Regions from separate parts of the Chryseobacterium sp. SG20098 genome, predicted to be linked through region 1. Evidence: riboswitches for the same ligand, from Rfam matches in the RefSeq annotation. Region 1 holds a riboswitch; each other region holds the start of a gene.
What was found. Region 1 has a riboswitch for S-adenosylmethionine ahead of RHP76_RS17795 (alpha/beta fold hydrolase). Riboswitches for the same ligand answer to the same signal wherever they lie in the genome.
Positions count from the first base shown of each region.

Region 1 (5,450 bases):
TGAGAATACCCCTTTGATTCTGGTGATATTTTCTCCAGAAAGATGTAACAATTTGATGGTGTCAATTAATGGTAATCCTGCTCCTACATTGGTTTCATACAAATACCGTCTGTTGTTTTTATTCAACGTATATCTTAGTTTTCTATATTCTTCAATCGGAAGGGTATTGAAAATTTTGTTGGAAGAAACCAGATCAAACCCGTTTTCTGCCAAAGCGTGATAGTTTTTAACAAAATCCTTGCTTGCCGTGTTATCCACAACAATCAGGTTCTCCAGTTGATTTTCATTAGAGAAATTAATCAGTTCTTCCACGTTTGACGGATGCTCTGCTGTTAAAACCTCATCATTCCAATGGGCATCAAATCCTTTTTTGTTGAAGGCAATTTTCTTTGAATTGGCTACCGCAACGACTTTAAGGTCTATTTTTTTGCGTTTTTTAATCTCTTCTGCAGATTCAAGTACTTGTTCTATCAAGGTTTTCCCTACGTTTCCATGGCCAATAATGGCCAGATGAACGGTCTTTGGCTTTTTGAAAATTTCAGATTCTATGATGTTTCTTGTTTTTTCATCCTGTGAAGACGTCACTACGATATTGACTCTGTTTTCTCCTGCTACCTGGTTCAAAAGCAATGGAAAAACATTGTTTCTGGCAAGTTCTGCAAAAACTTTATTGAAATCTTCTGCAACAAAACCAATCACAGAAACATTATTGATACTATATATTTGGGAAACTTTTCCTGACTTTCTTTCTGCTTCGAATTCATCAATAAGACAAGCCACTGCTTTCTCTGCATCATTTTCATGCACCAGAATAGAAATTCCGTTCTCTACAGCCTGCTGAGAGATTACACCTACACTTATACGCGCTAAAGTAAGCGCTTTAAAAATTCGTCCGTCAATACCGATTTCTCCCAGGAAATCTTCTCCTTCAAATTTGACGATTGATCTGTTCTTCAAAAATTTTATCTCGTTAGCATTTTTCATTACTTCTATAAAATGTTTTTAATGATATTATTTAATTGTTGATATTCCATTAGGAAGGCATCATGGCCGTGTATAGATTGGATCTCGTGATAAGACACATCCTTATTTTTCTCTTTTAAGTTTTCAAAACACATTCGGATTTCAGAAGCCGGGAAGAATAAGTCTGTATCTACGGAGATCATGTGCATTCGTGCCTGTATGTTCTCCAGTGCTTCTTCAACAACATTTATATTCATCAAGAGATGATTCATCAGTTTGTAACTCTTTAAACTAAACCTTTCGTTTAGTGCATTACCATGATAAACCAGCCAGTCTTCTGATTCCAGGCGTTGTTTGTCCTGGTTATATTGGTTTTGAAATCTGTCATTGAGCGACTGCGGTGTTCTGTAGCACAACATGGCATGAATTCTTGCTTTCTGTAATGGTTCTTCCTTATCATTTAATAAAAATTTCTGAACCAGACACTGTGCATGAAGCCAGTCGTGCGTTCTGTAATCGCAGGCAATAGGAATAAATATTTCTGCAAGATCCGGCTGCTTGGAAAGCATTTCCCACGCAATCCCTCCTCCCAGAGAGCCTCCGATAATGGCATATAAATTTTTGATATGTAACGCTTCAAGTCCTTTCAAAAATATCGCTGCGATATCTGAAGGAGTAAAGTCTTCATAGTCTTCAATTAAAAAATCGTCATATCCGTTTCCGGGTATGTTGAAGCATAGAACGGTATATTGATCAGTATCAACAATCTGATTTTTTCCCACCAGCTGTTTCCACCAGCCTTTTTCTCCGGATACGTTTGAATTTCCGGTAAGAGCATGATTGACTAAAATGACAGGGGCTGTAAACAGATCTTTCCCAAAGAGCTGATAGCTCAACGGGATATGGTATTCCTTTTGGGAATGAGTTTGATACGTAAGATTAATATAGTTTAGTTCTGTTTTCAATTCTATTAAATTTTAATACAATTGAAAATGCCACAGGAAATGGCTGAAAAGAACTTCAGTGAGTTATCTGTCCAAAATTATTTGGTAGAACGTAGCACCTTCTTTGCTTGCGCAAAGGGTTGCTAAGGTTTCATAGGGTCTAATCCCTCAACCTTTCTTGATAACATTTTCAATATTTGAATGAACGAATGGTGCAAAGGTAGTTCTTTTCTTTTAATTTCAAAAAAAAATTATTTTAATATTTAAAAAAGCCCTTAAATACAAGTATTCCAAGAGTATATTAATAATTATTCAGATGAAAAAAATTGGAATTACTTCTCAAAAAAACTAACTTCGTATGGAAAAGTGATGAGATATGACCGCCGAAAAAGATAGATTACAAGATACCAAATGGAAAAACTGGGGACCTTATGTAAGCAACCGGCAGTGGGGAAATGTACGTGAAGATTATAGCCCGAACGGGAATGCCTGGAATTTTACCAACCATAATAATGCAGAAAGCTATGCCTACCGATGGGGAGAAGAAGGTATTGCCGGAATTTCTGATATAAAGCAGCTTTTGTGTTTTGCTTTTTCATTCTGGAACAAGAAAGACAAAATGGTAAAGGAACGATTCTTTGGGTTGAGCAATCCTCAGGGAAATCATGGGGAAGACATCAAAGAGATCTTTTATTATCTGGATAATACACCTACTCATAGCTATATGAAAATGGTGTATAAATATCCGATCAATGAATTTCCTTACGATGACCTTGTTGCAGAAAACGGAAGACGCAGTAAAAAGGAACCGGAATATGAAATTTTCGATACCGGAATTTTCGATAATGATGAATATTTTGATATTTTCATTGAATATTGCAAGGCCGATCACAATGATATTCTTGCCAGAGTAACGGTCTGTAACCGAAGTCAGCATGAAGCACCTATTGTGGTGGCACCTACAGCATGGTTCAGAAATAACTGGAAATGGGGATACAACACCTATAAGGCAGAGCTTAATGCTTCTCATGACGGAAGTATCAATATTGGACACGACAGTATCTCCATTAAAAAACTTTATTCCCGAAATACCAATGCACAAAGCGTATTTTGTGATAATGAAACCAACAATTCTAAGCTTTATGGAGCTCCTGCAGGTGAAAACACTTATTTCAAAGACGGAATCAATAATTATATTATCCATCAAACGAATACGATAAATCCCGCAAAGAAAGGGACAAAAGCTTCTTTTCTGATTGATGAGCTTATTGGTGCCGGAGAATCCAAAGTTTTTGAATTCAGATTATGCCCGGCTGAAGCTGATGAGCCTTTTGAAAAGTTTGATGAAATATTCAATACGCGACAGGCTGAAGCTGAAGAATTTTATAAAGAAATTCAAAATGATACCGTTAACGAAGATGAAAGAAATGTTCAGAGACAGGCTTTTGCAGGACTTCTCTGGAATAAGCAGTTCTATCATTACAATATTGGAAAATGGCTGAAAGGTGATCCCAACTTTGAAGCCCCAAGAAATTTCAACGAATATGTAAGAAATACGGAATGGAATCATCTCCATAATAAGGATATTATTTCTATGCCCGATAAATGGGAGTATCCATGGTATGCCACATGGGATCTGGCATTTCACTGTGTTCCGTTTTCCATCATTGATGCGGAATTTGCCAAGGGACAACTTTTGCTCCTTACTAAGGAATGGTACATGCATCCTAATGGACAGCTTCCAGCCTATGAATGGAATATGAGTGACGTGAACCCGCCAGTACACGCCTGGTCATGCTTCCGTGTTTTCAAAATTGATGAAAAAACTAACGGAAAACCGGATTTATTATTTTTAGAGAAAGTTTTTCAGAAACTGCTTCTTAATTTCACCTGGTGGGTGAACCGAAAGGATAAAAACGGAAAAAATATCTTTGGCGGAGGGTTTCTTGGTCTCGATAATATCGGAGCTTTTGACCGGAATATGGAACTAAAGGACGGGCAGCATCTTGAACAGGCAGACGGAACAAGCTGGATGGCCATGTATGCATTGAATATGATGCGTATTGCAATGGAGCTTGCCCAATATTATCAGGTATATGAAGATATGGCCATCAAGTTTTTTGAGCATTATCTTTATATCGCTGAAGCTATGGAAAACCTGGGCGAAGGAACGAAAGGACTTTGGAACGAAGAAGACGGATTCTTCTATGATGTCCTACAGCTAGGAAATGGAGACAGTGTTTCTTTAAAATTAAGAAGTATTGTGGGTTTGATTCCTATGTTTGCTGTTGAGATTGTTGACCACCGCTTACTGGAAAAGATGCCGAATTTCAGAACCCGAATGGAATGGATCTTAAAGAACAAGCCGGAGTTGACCAAACTGGTTTCTCACTGGGATGAGGAAGGACAAGGCCGAAAACACCTTATGAGTATCCTCCGCAAAAACAGACTGACAAAGGTTCTGACCAGAATGCTTGATGAAAATGAATTCCTGAGTTCTTACGGAATCCGCGCCATGTCTAAGGTATATGAGGAAAATCCTTTTGTCTTCTCTGTACATGGGTCTGAAAATATAGTCTACTATACACCTGCAGAAAGTGACAGCCGTATGTTTGGCGGAAACAGCAACTGGCGCGGTCCAATTTGGTTTCCAATCAATTTTCTGATTGTGGAAAGTCTTCAGCGCTTCCATTATTACTATGGAAACAGTCTGAAAGTAGAACTTCCCACAGGAAGTGGTGATAAAAGAAATCTTGATGAAGTGGCTCAAAATATAAGTAAAAGACTCTGTTCTCTATTTTTAAAGGATGAACATGGACAAAGAGCTTTCAACGGAGGTAATCCAAAGTTCAATTATGATGAACATTTCAGAGATTATATTACGTTTTTTGAATATTTCCATGGAGATAATGGCCGTGGTGTGGGTGCTTCCCACCAAACGGGATGGACAGCTACTGTGGCGAAACTGATAAAACCAAGACTCACCTTTTAATAAGCAATGAGTAATTGGTAATGAGTAATATAAAAGCCGGATAAAACATCCGGCTTTTGCTATTTTATGTAAGAGATTAAATTTTTTCTCCGTTCACATACACTTCGTATCCGATTTCTACATTCGGTTCTAACGTTTTTGATACAGAGCAGTATTTTTCAAAAGAAAGTTCTGCAGCCTTTAATGCTTTTTTAGGATCAATTTCTCCTTCCAAAAGGAACTTAACGTTAATCGATTTAAAAGGTTTTGCATCTTCTACCTGCACTCTTTCTCCTTCTACTTCTGCCTGAAAGCTTTTAATTTCCTGACGTTGCTTCTTCAGAATAGACACCACATCAATTCCGCTGCAGCCTGCTACAGCCATCAGTACACTTTCCATTGGGGAAACTCCTTTGGCTCCCGGCTGGGAAGTATTATCTAAAAGGATAGAATTTCCTTGTGAGTTTGTACATTCAAATAAAAAATCGTCGTTTATTCTGTTGAGTGTAATTTTCATTGTACGGGTTTATATTTCAGATTTCTTTTTATATTCTTATTCAAATATAAAAAAC
Region 1 covers NZ_CP134622.1:3,869,065-3,874,514, reverse strand. Annotated here, with positions in the region: gene RHP76_RS17800 (ACT domain-containing protein) at 1-984, opposite strand, end outside; gene RHP76_RS17795 (alpha/beta fold hydrolase) at 990-1,928, opposite strand; SAM riboswitch class I at 1,989-2,095, opposite strand; gene RHP76_RS17790 (MGH1-like glycoside hydrolase domain-containing protein) at 2,284-4,899, shown strand; gene RHP76_RS17785 (OsmC family protein) at 4,976-5,395, opposite strand.

Region 2 (5,450 bases), 800 kb from region 1:
AGAAAACTATGCGCTCCGGCATAAAAACGGGTGGGAGATTTTGCTCCCAAAGAAGCATTATTCGTATTGTTTACATTATAATTGAAAGTATTGCTTCCAAAGGTGTTACTAAGGTCAAATAGCCAGTCGTTAACATTATATTTCGCACCTACAGCATAAGAAACGTCATATACCTGAGAGGCCAGAGTAGCCTGAAATCCGTTCGGATAAATGGATGAAACTACATTAGATTTTTCGCTCGGCAGTCTTCTGAAACCAAACCCTTCTCCTTCTTTAATACTGAAACCTCCGAAAGAATAGAGTTTAAAATGATCATTAAAAGGATATTCTGAGTTGAAAAACAGCTGTCCCTGTCTGATCTGGGCATCTCCGATCTGAAAATTAAAATCATCACGTGTTAATCCTCTTTTTGCAATTTCTGCATCATCTGCAGCTCTGGCAGCTTTTACGGCTTCAGCATCACCAGCAAATTCATAGGCAAAATTATCCCCGAAAATATCCAGGTCGTGATTTTGCGTTCTAGTGGTTTTTCCTCTGTGACTTAGCTGTAATGAAAGATTAATATAGCCTTCTTTCTTTCCTAATGAGGTTCCATAGTTAACTCCTGCCTGGTAAGTATCACCATCATTTCTTCCGGTTAATCCATAGGTAAGGCTTGCTGAAGCTCCTGTATTTTTCTTAAGAATTATGTTGATCACTCCTGCAATGGCATCAGAACCATATTGCGCAGCTGCTCCGTCTCTTAACACTTCTATTCTATCAATTGCAATTACGGGAATGGTACTCAAATCTGTTCCTACAGAACCATTTCCCACGGTATTCTGATAATTTACCAAAGAAGTAGAATGTCTTCTCTTTCCGTTAAGCAACACCAAAACCTGATCGGGTCCCATACCTCTTAAAGTAACAGGGTCAATATGTTCGGTACCATCAGAAGCAGACTGTCTCACTGCATTAAACGATGGAATCACATAATTCAGGAGATCCTGAGCAGTCATTTGGGGAGAACTTCTCTGGATTTTGTCGATATTAATTACATCTACAGGAACCGGTGTCTCCAGCTTTGTTCTTTTGACATTACGGTTTCCGACGATGATGATATCTTCGATCTGATTTCCTTTTTCCTCACTTTCCTGAGCCGCGACCAGAATTGCTCCAAGCAATAATACAGCTGTGCTTAATTTTTTCATTTTTATTCTTGCCAATTAATAATACGAATCTGACGGATCTTTCCGCAGATACACAAGACTTCAAGAAATGGAATTTATATAGAATATTGACTTCACTTATCTCCCCCAAAGGGTTGGAATTAGCACCTTTACACTTCTGGAACCGTGTAGGTTGCTAAGGTTTCACCGGGCCAAATCCCTCCACCTTTCTTGATAAATCTACTGCAAAAGTAGACTATTTTTTTGAACTTACAAAAAAAAGCAAATCTGCTGATCCGCAAATTTGCCTTTATTATTTTATAATTTATTTTATTCAATAATCATCTTTTGAATGGCTATTCCTGTATCTGATTTCAACTGCACAAGATACGTGCCTGCTGGATAATCAACCTTCGCATCGTAAGTTCCGCTCTCTTTATCCAGTTTGAAATTATCCAGTTTTTTACCGGTCATATCAAAAATTGAAATTTCACCTTTTTTTGCTTTATTGAAAACGAGGTGAGCGATTCCGTTGCGAACCGGATTATCCGCAATCTGAAGAGATAATTTGTTGACCGCATTGGTATCTACAGTAGACAACGCACCTGCATAATTTCCAAAGATTCTGAATTCTCCGGGCTGTAAAGTGATCGGAGCCGTTGTGGAAACTATATTCGAAATACTGTTATCCATTAAATTCTGCCATTGACCAGTGTAAGGGAAATAAGGCACTACATTCTGTGCGGAAGTCGTGTAATTGGCCAATACGACAACATTCTTTATTCCTGTTGTAATAGCTGCATCATACACATAAATTCTTGTGATAAGACCAGTAGGATCATTCGTAAGGTTATTGGATTCTATACTGTAAGTTCTAGATTTAAAAACCTGATGACTGTTTCTGATGTTGATGATTTTAGCCCATGTATCATAGACTGCTTTTCGGTTCGCATTGGTATCATATCCTAAAGTGAATGCTACAGGTTTTTCATCGGTTCTGCATCCGCTGTCGATGGTACCATTCGCACATCTGTTGATGCTGAATTCATAACCTAATTCTCCAAACTGCCAGATCATTTTCGGACCAGGGATAGTAAAGAACGTGGCCCCGAAAGTTTTCATTCTTTCAAGAGCGGTATTCAGGTTTTTTACATCATAGCTTCCGTTCGCTGCACCGTATGCAAGGTTTTTAAACATCAGTCTTTCTTCATCGTGGCTTTCTCCGTAGCCTACGGCACTCATATTGGTGAATCCGTGAAGACTGTGATTCATACGGTCGTAGTTGCTGTTTTCCTGATAGCCCATCGTATTCTGATTGTAAGGATCGGTCTGTTTATTCCAAAGCATAACGCCTTTTCCTTCTGCTATTCTGTAATTCGCCCATTGCTGTTCTTCTGCATCAGTTCCAAGGTGTTCGAAGATCATATAAGAATTGGGATCAATGGCCCATTGTTTATCAGCATAATTTTTCATGATATCCACTCTGTCCTGCTGGTAGGCATTGGTACAGGCCTCATCATTTTCAGAACAGCTTTGCGTAAATCCTTTGGTTAAATCCCAACGGAATCCGTCTATGTGATATTCCGTAAGCCATTGCTGAAGACATCTTTCAACGTAATATTGCGTTGAAAGACTTGTATGGTTAAAATCATTGAAGACATTGTATGAATGTTTCGGTACCTGGTTAAAGTAAGGATTGTTCGGTGCAACATCACCATAGCCGTCACCATCAGGATCAATATTCCAAAGTCTAACTAAAGGAGAGCGTCCTGTAGCATGATTAAACGCTACATCCAGAATGACTGCAATTCCGTTCTGATGACATAAATCTACAAATTCTTTGAATTTTTCCGGAGTTCCATAGGCTTTGTCTAATGCATAATGGAAAGAAGTATTGTATCCCCAGGAAAGATTTCCGTCAAATTCCATGATGGGAAGCAGTTCTATAGCATTGATCTTTAAATTCTTTAAATACGAGATTTTATCAATCAATGACTGCCAGTTTTTTTCTTGAGTAAAGTCTCTCAATAATAATTCATAGACTATAAGATCCTGTTTCGCAGGTCTTTGAAAATTGGTAACCTGCCAATTATAAGCGGTCTGGCCTGTTTTAAATGTTGACACTTCAAAACCCTGCCCGGCAGGAAATGCTGGTAAGTTCGGGTAGGTAGAAGCCGAAATCCACGGGTCATCGTAAGAAGATAAAATTTGTGGGGAATAAGGGTCTGCTACTTTTCTCAAATCATTTGTTCTGTATTGGAAGGTATAAAGTTGCTGAGGAGTGATTCCATTGAGTTCAATCCAGTACAGATCGGGATTTGTGGTGTCTTTTTTCATTAAATAGGTATCATTCACCGTCCAGTTATTGAAGCTTCCTATGACGTGTACAAAATTTTTCCCCGGAGCATATAAAGCCAATCCCACCTTGGTTGGATCTGTCGGATGATAATTGATCCCCTGTCTGATCCAGTTGGGTATTGCCTGGGAAACAACATTTCTCGGAACCTGTACAATGAATGCTGCCGTTTTGGAATTGGTTCCCTGTGTCGCCACAAGTTCCATATTTGCATCCTGAGTAACCGTATAACTGTAAGAATAAGATTGTGAAGGCGTTGTTGTTGAATTGACAACAGTTCCGTTAGCTTTTAATTGAAATGTAACATTGGTACTTGCCGTCGCCGTAATAGTAATGGAATTTCCCGTAGGAACTGAAGTGAGGCTGTTCGCTAATGGATTTGTAAGCGTTAAGTTTAAAGTCCCTACGTTTACAAAAATATCGGGTGAAGTCTGATGTGATCCCGTCTTATCTTTTAATAAAAACCCAAACCTTCCGATTCCTGTTCTTCCATAAAAAGAAGTTGGTGTAAAAGTGAGTGAATAACTATCTGTTGCTGCATTATAATTCAGCTTATTAAGATCATTGGAATTGTTCCAGCTGCCATTGGTAGGGCAATCCTGACTGTTCTGATAATTGGTATCAAACGACCAGGTCCAGATATAAATGGCATTGTTGGAAACGCCCCACGCAGACTCATCAATCTGATCCCCGGGAACAGTAAGCGTGATCGCATCTGTTTCGTTGAACGGATCAGGAGAAATTGTATAATTGATCTGTCCGAATACAGCCATGGTAATCAACAGAAAAACAACAGAATAAAACTTTTTCATTTATTATTTTTTATCGAATATAGTATAAATTTTTCTTCATGACCACTATTCCTCTTCGGTATTCATCAAATATTTCTATTTTTTCGGAGGAAAAATAATAAAAAAAGACTCATGAAATTTTCATGAGCCTTCCAATAAAAGTAATTGTAATGAACTAATTTCTTTTGGCGAAATCTTTGGTATTGAGATCCGCTTACTCCTTTATAATCTTTTTAGAAATGGATTGTCCATTCTTTAATTTTAATTCTACAATATACAACCCTGAAGGAAGTTCAGTCATGTTGATCTGATGATCCGAGAACTGCACATTCATTCTTTGTCCTACAGCGTTCACAACATTTACTTTTTCAATCCCTGAATCAGCTTTAACCATAAGAATTCCTTTTGTAGGATTAGGATACATTCCAATTACAGATTGATTCAGTTTGGTTTCTGAAGTACTCAAAGAAGAAGTAGGCTTGATGCATCTTACTGAAGCACCCTGCCCTCTCATAGCACCAGCAGATGGATTGGCAATCGTAGATCCGATATAGAGATATTTTCCTCCTAAACTTGATGTATCAGAGCTCCAGAAATACCCTCTTTGCCCTACAAAAGTAAAGTTCCCGTCACTGGAGCTTCTGTATCCTCCTGCCGATAATTTGAGATTGCTGCTGTAAGCCGTTGCCGGATTACCAATACTTTCTGCTCCTATTAAAGTTGTCCAGTCTGCCTGAGAAGGCATTTTCCAGTCTGGTCCTATTGCTTTACAAGGATCTATACCTACAGAAGCATTGACATCTGCAAGTGATGCCCCATTCCATGTATCCCCACTTGCAAAATTTGCCCACCATGCCGGAGATCCTGCAACATAAGCTCCAGCAATGGTACTTGTTCCTTCCGGAGTATTAGGAGATGGTGCTGGTACCATCTGGGAATTTCTAAGCTGGTGTCCATCATCCCATCTTCCCCATTGGAAAAGGTCTCCATAAGAATTCGCATCCGCTGATGATGTAGCCACCTGTAAGCTTCCAAGGTTCTGCTGAAGCCAGATTTTTCCGTCTGCTCCTCTTACCGTAGTATAAGCAACTTGCTGTCCGCGATACATAAAACTTACACAACCAATATCACCAACACTGGCTCCAGGATCTGTAT
Region 2 covers NZ_CP134622.1:3,068,789-3,074,238, forward strand. Annotated here, with positions in the region: gene RHP76_RS14030 (TonB-dependent receptor plug domain-containing protein) at 1-1,190, opposite strand, end outside; SAM riboswitch class I at 1,284-1,389, opposite strand; gene RHP76_RS14035 (alpha-amylase family glycosyl hydrolase) at 1,479-4,316, opposite strand; gene RHP76_RS14040 (T9SS type A sorting domain-containing protein) at 4,510-5,450, opposite strand, start outside.
Region 2: another riboswitch for S-adenosylmethionine. It lies ahead of RHP76_RS14030 (TonB-dependent receptor plug domain-containing protein); the one in region 1 lies ahead of RHP76_RS17795 (alpha/beta fold hydrolase).

Region 3 (5,450 bases), 150 kb from region 1:
CAACTATGAAGGTGGATGCTACGCTAAAGTTATCGACTTATCTGCAGAAAAAGAACCGGATATCTTCGCTGCCATCAAGAGAGATGCTCTTCTTGAAAACGTTGTTGTTAACAATGGAGTAGCAGATTATACAGACGGATCTATCACTGAGAACACAAGAGTTTCTTATCCAATCTATCATATCAACAAAATTGTATTGCCTTCTAAAGCAGGTCATGCCAAAAAGATTGTTTATCTTTCAGCAGATGCATTCGGAGTACTTCCTCCGGTTTCTATCCTGAATGAAGATCAGGCGCAGTACCACTTCCTTTGCGGTTATACCTCAAAATTGGCAGGAACTGAAAGAGGAATTACAGAACCTCAACCATCTTTCTCACCTGCATTTGGTGAAGCATTCCTTACCTTACACCCGACAATGTATTCTAAAACATTAATCGGCAAAATGAAAGAGCACGGCGCTAAGGCTTATTTGGTAAACACAGGTTGGAATGGTACCGGAAAGAGAATTTCTCTTAAAGATACCAGAGCAATTATTGATGCCATCATTGACGGTTCTATTGATAATGCTCCTAAAACTCAGGTTCCAATTATGAACCTTGAAATTCCTACTGAATTGCCAAACGTTTCTACAGGTATTCTAGATCCTAGAGATACTTATGAGAGCGCTTCAGAATGGGAAGAAAAAGCAAAAGATCTTGCTTCAAGATATATCAAGAACTTTGAGCAGTATTGTGATACTGAAGAAGGTAAAAAATTAGTAGCTTCAGGACCTCAATTGCAGGAACAAACTATCTAATAGTTGCCAATCAACATACAAAAAGCCTCATCAGTGATGAGGCTTTTTTTTTATTCATATTTTTTACAGTTTTCAATCAGTTCGTTCTGTTCATCCAGTTTTAGGACGGTTGATTTGATTGATTCTTCAGTGAGGTATTTTATAATCATAAAGTGTTTTGAAGAAAAGTAAGACTCTTTGTCCAATATTTTATCTAAATACTGCGGGGTAGTGAAGGTCATCCCATATTTTGTTTTGTCGGAAAATTCAATGCTTACTTCTATAGCATCAGATTCAATATTTTCAATTTCATCATCAATATGAATAGAAGTTATTTCCGGTTCATTGTTTAAACTAAAATAAAAATCAGAATACCACCTCAGTTTTCCTTCGTCATTCCAGATTCTTATATTTTCCGCATTTTTTTCTTCAACGATATAGTTTTTTCTTTTCGTCAATTGCCCGGAATATATTCCAATGTCTTTGCAATAAACCTTATCTTTTATCTTCATAAATTACTCTGATACTTATCCATAATTATCTGTAGAAATCTGTGCAATTCATGGGAAAAGGATAAGTAACAAAATTACTTCAAGCTTAATAAAGCCAGCCTATATCCATCCATTCCAAAGCCTGATAAAACGGCATCTGTATTGGCTGCCGTTACAGATTTCTGTCGGAATTCCTCTCTTTTATAAATGTTACTGATATGTACTTCTACTTTTGGCTTGCGAATGTTTTTCAAGCAATCAGCAATAGCATAAGAATAATGAGTAAAAGCTCCGGGGTTAATTACTAAGGCATCAAAATCATCCTCCTGAAGTCTGTTGATAAGTTCTCCTTCAATATTAGACTGGTAATATTTTAATTCATGGGTCTGGAACTCGGATCTTAAATTTTCCAAATAGCTTTCCATAGAAACATTTCCATAGATTTCCGGTTCTCTTGTGCCTAACAGATTGAGGTTAGGGCCGTTGATGATCAAAACTTTCATACCATAAAATTAAAAACTTTTTTCAATTAAAGATCAAAAATTTCTGGACAGATTTAATTTGTTGTATTGAATTATTGATAATGATATTTGTCATGTTTAAGAAAGTAGCAAAGCTTGTAACTCTTTATTGTGATGGGTTTTATTAAAAAATTACGTTAATTTTTGAAAATTTATCATGAAAAATAAATAAGTCTACTTGTTTTGTAGACTAAAAGTTTTTAGCTTTGCAACCATATTTCGATCGGCTTATAAAGAAAGATGGAGGGAACTGACCCTGTGAAGTCTTGACAACCTACCCGTGGGGCAAGGTGTTACGTTCAGCCTTTTAAGGAAAAATAAGCATTTGGTTTATCGTATTTATCGATGCCCTTTGCTGATTTTTCTGCAAAGGGCTAAATTTTAATATATGATAACTAAAATTGATTATGATTAGCAAAAATTTATTCAATTCTAAAGCCTGGATGCCTCCGGTTGCTGCTTTTTTTCTGGGAGTAACCAGTGTAAGTGCACAGAATTCCAGACCGAAAAAAGATAGCCTTCATGAAAAGGAGATTGATGAAGTAGTAGTGGTGGCTTACGGAAAAGCTAAAAGAAACAGCTATACCGGCTCTGTAGCGACCATTTCAAGTGATAAGATTAATAACAGACCTGTAACCAATATCACCAAAGCATTGGAAGGCCAGGTTGCGGGGATTCAGACCACCAGTGCATCAGGACAGCCAGGTGCGGTTTCTACCATCAGAATCAGAGGTATTGGTTCCATCAGTGCTTCCAGTGATCCTTTATATGTAGTGGACGGGATTCCTTTTGATGGAAACCTGAACTCCATTAGCCCAAGCGATATTGAATCTATAAGTGTTTTAAAAGATGCTACAGCAAGTGCTTTGTATGGTTCAAGAGGAGCCAACGGGATTATTATCATCACTACAAAATCAGGGAAAAAAGGAGAAGCCAGAGTTAATTTTAATATCAGTCAGGGATTCTCAGGAAGAGCTGTCAAAGATTATGAACAGGTAAACACGGATCAATACTTTCAATTATATTGGGAAGCATTAAGAAACGGATATCAGTCCGGTAAAGTTTCTTCTCAGCAGGCTGCTCAGATGGCAACGGATAATCTTGTTTCTACCCTTGGAATTAATCCATATGGAACTGCTTATCCAAAACCGGTGGGAACAGATGGGAAATTATTGCCTGGTGCATCACCACTCTGGAATGACGACTGGAGAGATGTTTTACAGAGAGTGGCATCAAGAAACCAGATGGATCTTGATATCAGCGGAGGTAGTGATAAAAGTAATTACTTCTTTTCACTAGGGTATCTGGATGATAAAGGGATGGCGATTGAATCCGGTTTTAAAAGATATAATACCAGATTAAAAATCAATTCGGAAGTGAAGAAATGGTTAAATGTTGGAGTCAACTTAAGCTATACCAACAGTATTCAGCAGGCACCAACTTCTTCAGATTCCAAGGCGAGCAATATCATCAATGCCGCAAGGTTTATTCCTTCTTTCTATCCTTATTATGAAAGAAATGCTGACGGAACTTACGTTTTAGATGCTGACGGAAATCCGATTTATGATTTTGGAAAGTACAGGCCCACAAATGCACTTCAAAATCAGAATGCGGCTGCCACTTTACCATTAGACAAAAACGAAAATAAAGAAGATAACTTTTCAGGAAAAGGATTCATGGAATTCACTTTCCTGCCGGAACTGAAATTCAAAACAAGCTTCTCAGTTGATTTGGTGAATTATAACGGTCATTATTATTCAAATCCATTACTTGGGCAAGGAGCGGAAATTGGAGGTTCAGTGACGAAAACCAATACCAGAACACTATCTTATACAACCAGTAATATCCTTACGTACGATAAAAAGTTTGGAAAGCATCACGTTAATGCACTGGCAGGACACGAATTCTACAAATACGATTATCAGACGATTTCAGGAACAAGAAGTCAGTTTTCACTGCCTTATTACTATGAGCCGGATGCTGCTTCTCTGCTGGGAAGTTTCAGTGGAAACAGTAATAAATTAAGCTTATTGAGTTTCCTTGGAAAAGTAGAGTATGACTACAATAATACTTACTTTTTATCTGCATCGGGAAGAGCAGACAGCTCTTCGAGATTTGAAAAAGATAACAGATGGGGGAGATTCTGGTCAGTAGGAGGTTCATGGAAAATATCCAATGAAGAATTTATTAAAAGCCTGAATGTATTCAATCAATTGACATTGCGTGCCAGTTACGGAGGACAAGGAAATGATAAATTACTTAGACCTAACGGACAGCCGCTTTATTATGCTTATCAGGAGCTGTACAGATTTATCAGCCTTGGCGGAGAACCGGGTACAACTCTTGAAAAGACTTCCACTAATAATGTGAAATGGGAAACCAACCTTAATTTAAACGTAGGATTGGAATTCGCTATTTTGAATAACAGAGTTAAAGGGAATATCGAATACTTCAAAAGAAAAAGCCAGGATCTTCTGTTTAATATGCCGGTGGCACCATCGTTGGGTATCAGTGATTATCCTGCCAATATCGGAACCATTCAGAATACAGGATTTGAATTTTCATTGTTCACAACACCTATTAAGAATGATGATTTCCAATGGAATGTTGATGTTAACCTAAGCACTTTAAACAACAAAGTAACCAAATTACCGGGAGGTTCTCTTGTGGTGGGAACAAAGTTATTAACGGTAGGAGGTTCTGTATATGATTTCTTTATTCCGGAATGGGTGGGTGTAGATCCAAGCAATGGAAAACCATTGTGGAAAACAGTTTCTACCGATGCTAGTGGAAATTCAGTGGAAGGAACTACTTCGGAATACTCAAAAGCAACAAAACTACTGCAAGGTTCCGCATTGCCGAAACTGACAGGAGGAATCAGTACAAGCATTACCTATAAGAATTTTGACTTTTCAGGATTACTGACATTCAAAATCGGGGGTAAAATTTTAGATACCGATTATACTTCCATCATGCATAACGGAAGTGCCGGTGGACGTGCGTGGAGTTCTGAAATACTGAACAGATGGACACCGGATAATCCATATACAGATGTTCCCGCATTGAGCACAACAACAAATAACTGGACATCAACCTCTTCAAGATTCCTGTATTCAGGTACTTATGCAAGACTTAAAAATGTAAGCTTAGGATATACACTTCCTGAGGATTATTTTGAGAAAATAGGATTGAAAAAATTCAGAATTTATATCCAGGCAGAAAACCTTCTGACCTTCTACAAACATAAGGGAATGGATCCTGAGCAGGCGTTGGACGGAACAACGTATTACAGATATCCTGCAATGAGAACGATCACTTTTGGTCTTCAGGCAACACTTTAACCTTTAAAATTGAAACAATGAAACAATTAAAATATCTATCGTTTGCTCTTATCGGATTTTTGTCGCTAGCAAGTTGTGAAAGTGAGCTGGATACAGCTCCTACTGATCAGGCCAGCAGCGTAGAAGTTTTCAAAACAGCCGAAAGTGCCGAAACAGTGGTGAATGGTACCTGGGCAAAATTTAATAATGATGGAACAACCTATGCCAATATCGGGTATTCCACTGTGTTGAGAGCCAGTGATGCCATGGGAAGTGATGTGGCAGTACTGACTAATAAATATGGTTTCGCTTCTGCCTATGCCTTTACAGAAATGGTGAACAG
Region 3 covers NZ_CP134622.1:3,717,819-3,723,268, forward strand. Annotated here, with positions in the region: gene pckA (phosphoenolpyruvate carboxykinase (ATP)) at 1-796, shown strand, start outside; gene RHP76_RS17005 (hypothetical protein) at 847-1,287, opposite strand; gene RHP76_RS17010 (type II 3-dehydroquinate dehydratase) at 1,362-1,769, opposite strand; SAM riboswitch class I at 2,013-2,111, shown strand; gene RHP76_RS17015 (SusC/RagA family TonB-linked outer membrane protein) at 2,195-5,128, shown strand; gene RHP76_RS17020 (RagB/SusD family nutrient uptake outer membrane protein) at 5,146-5,450, shown strand, end outside.
Region 3: another riboswitch for S-adenosylmethionine. It lies ahead of RHP76_RS17015 (SusC/RagA family TonB-linked outer membrane protein); the one in region 1 lies ahead of RHP76_RS17795 (alpha/beta fold hydrolase).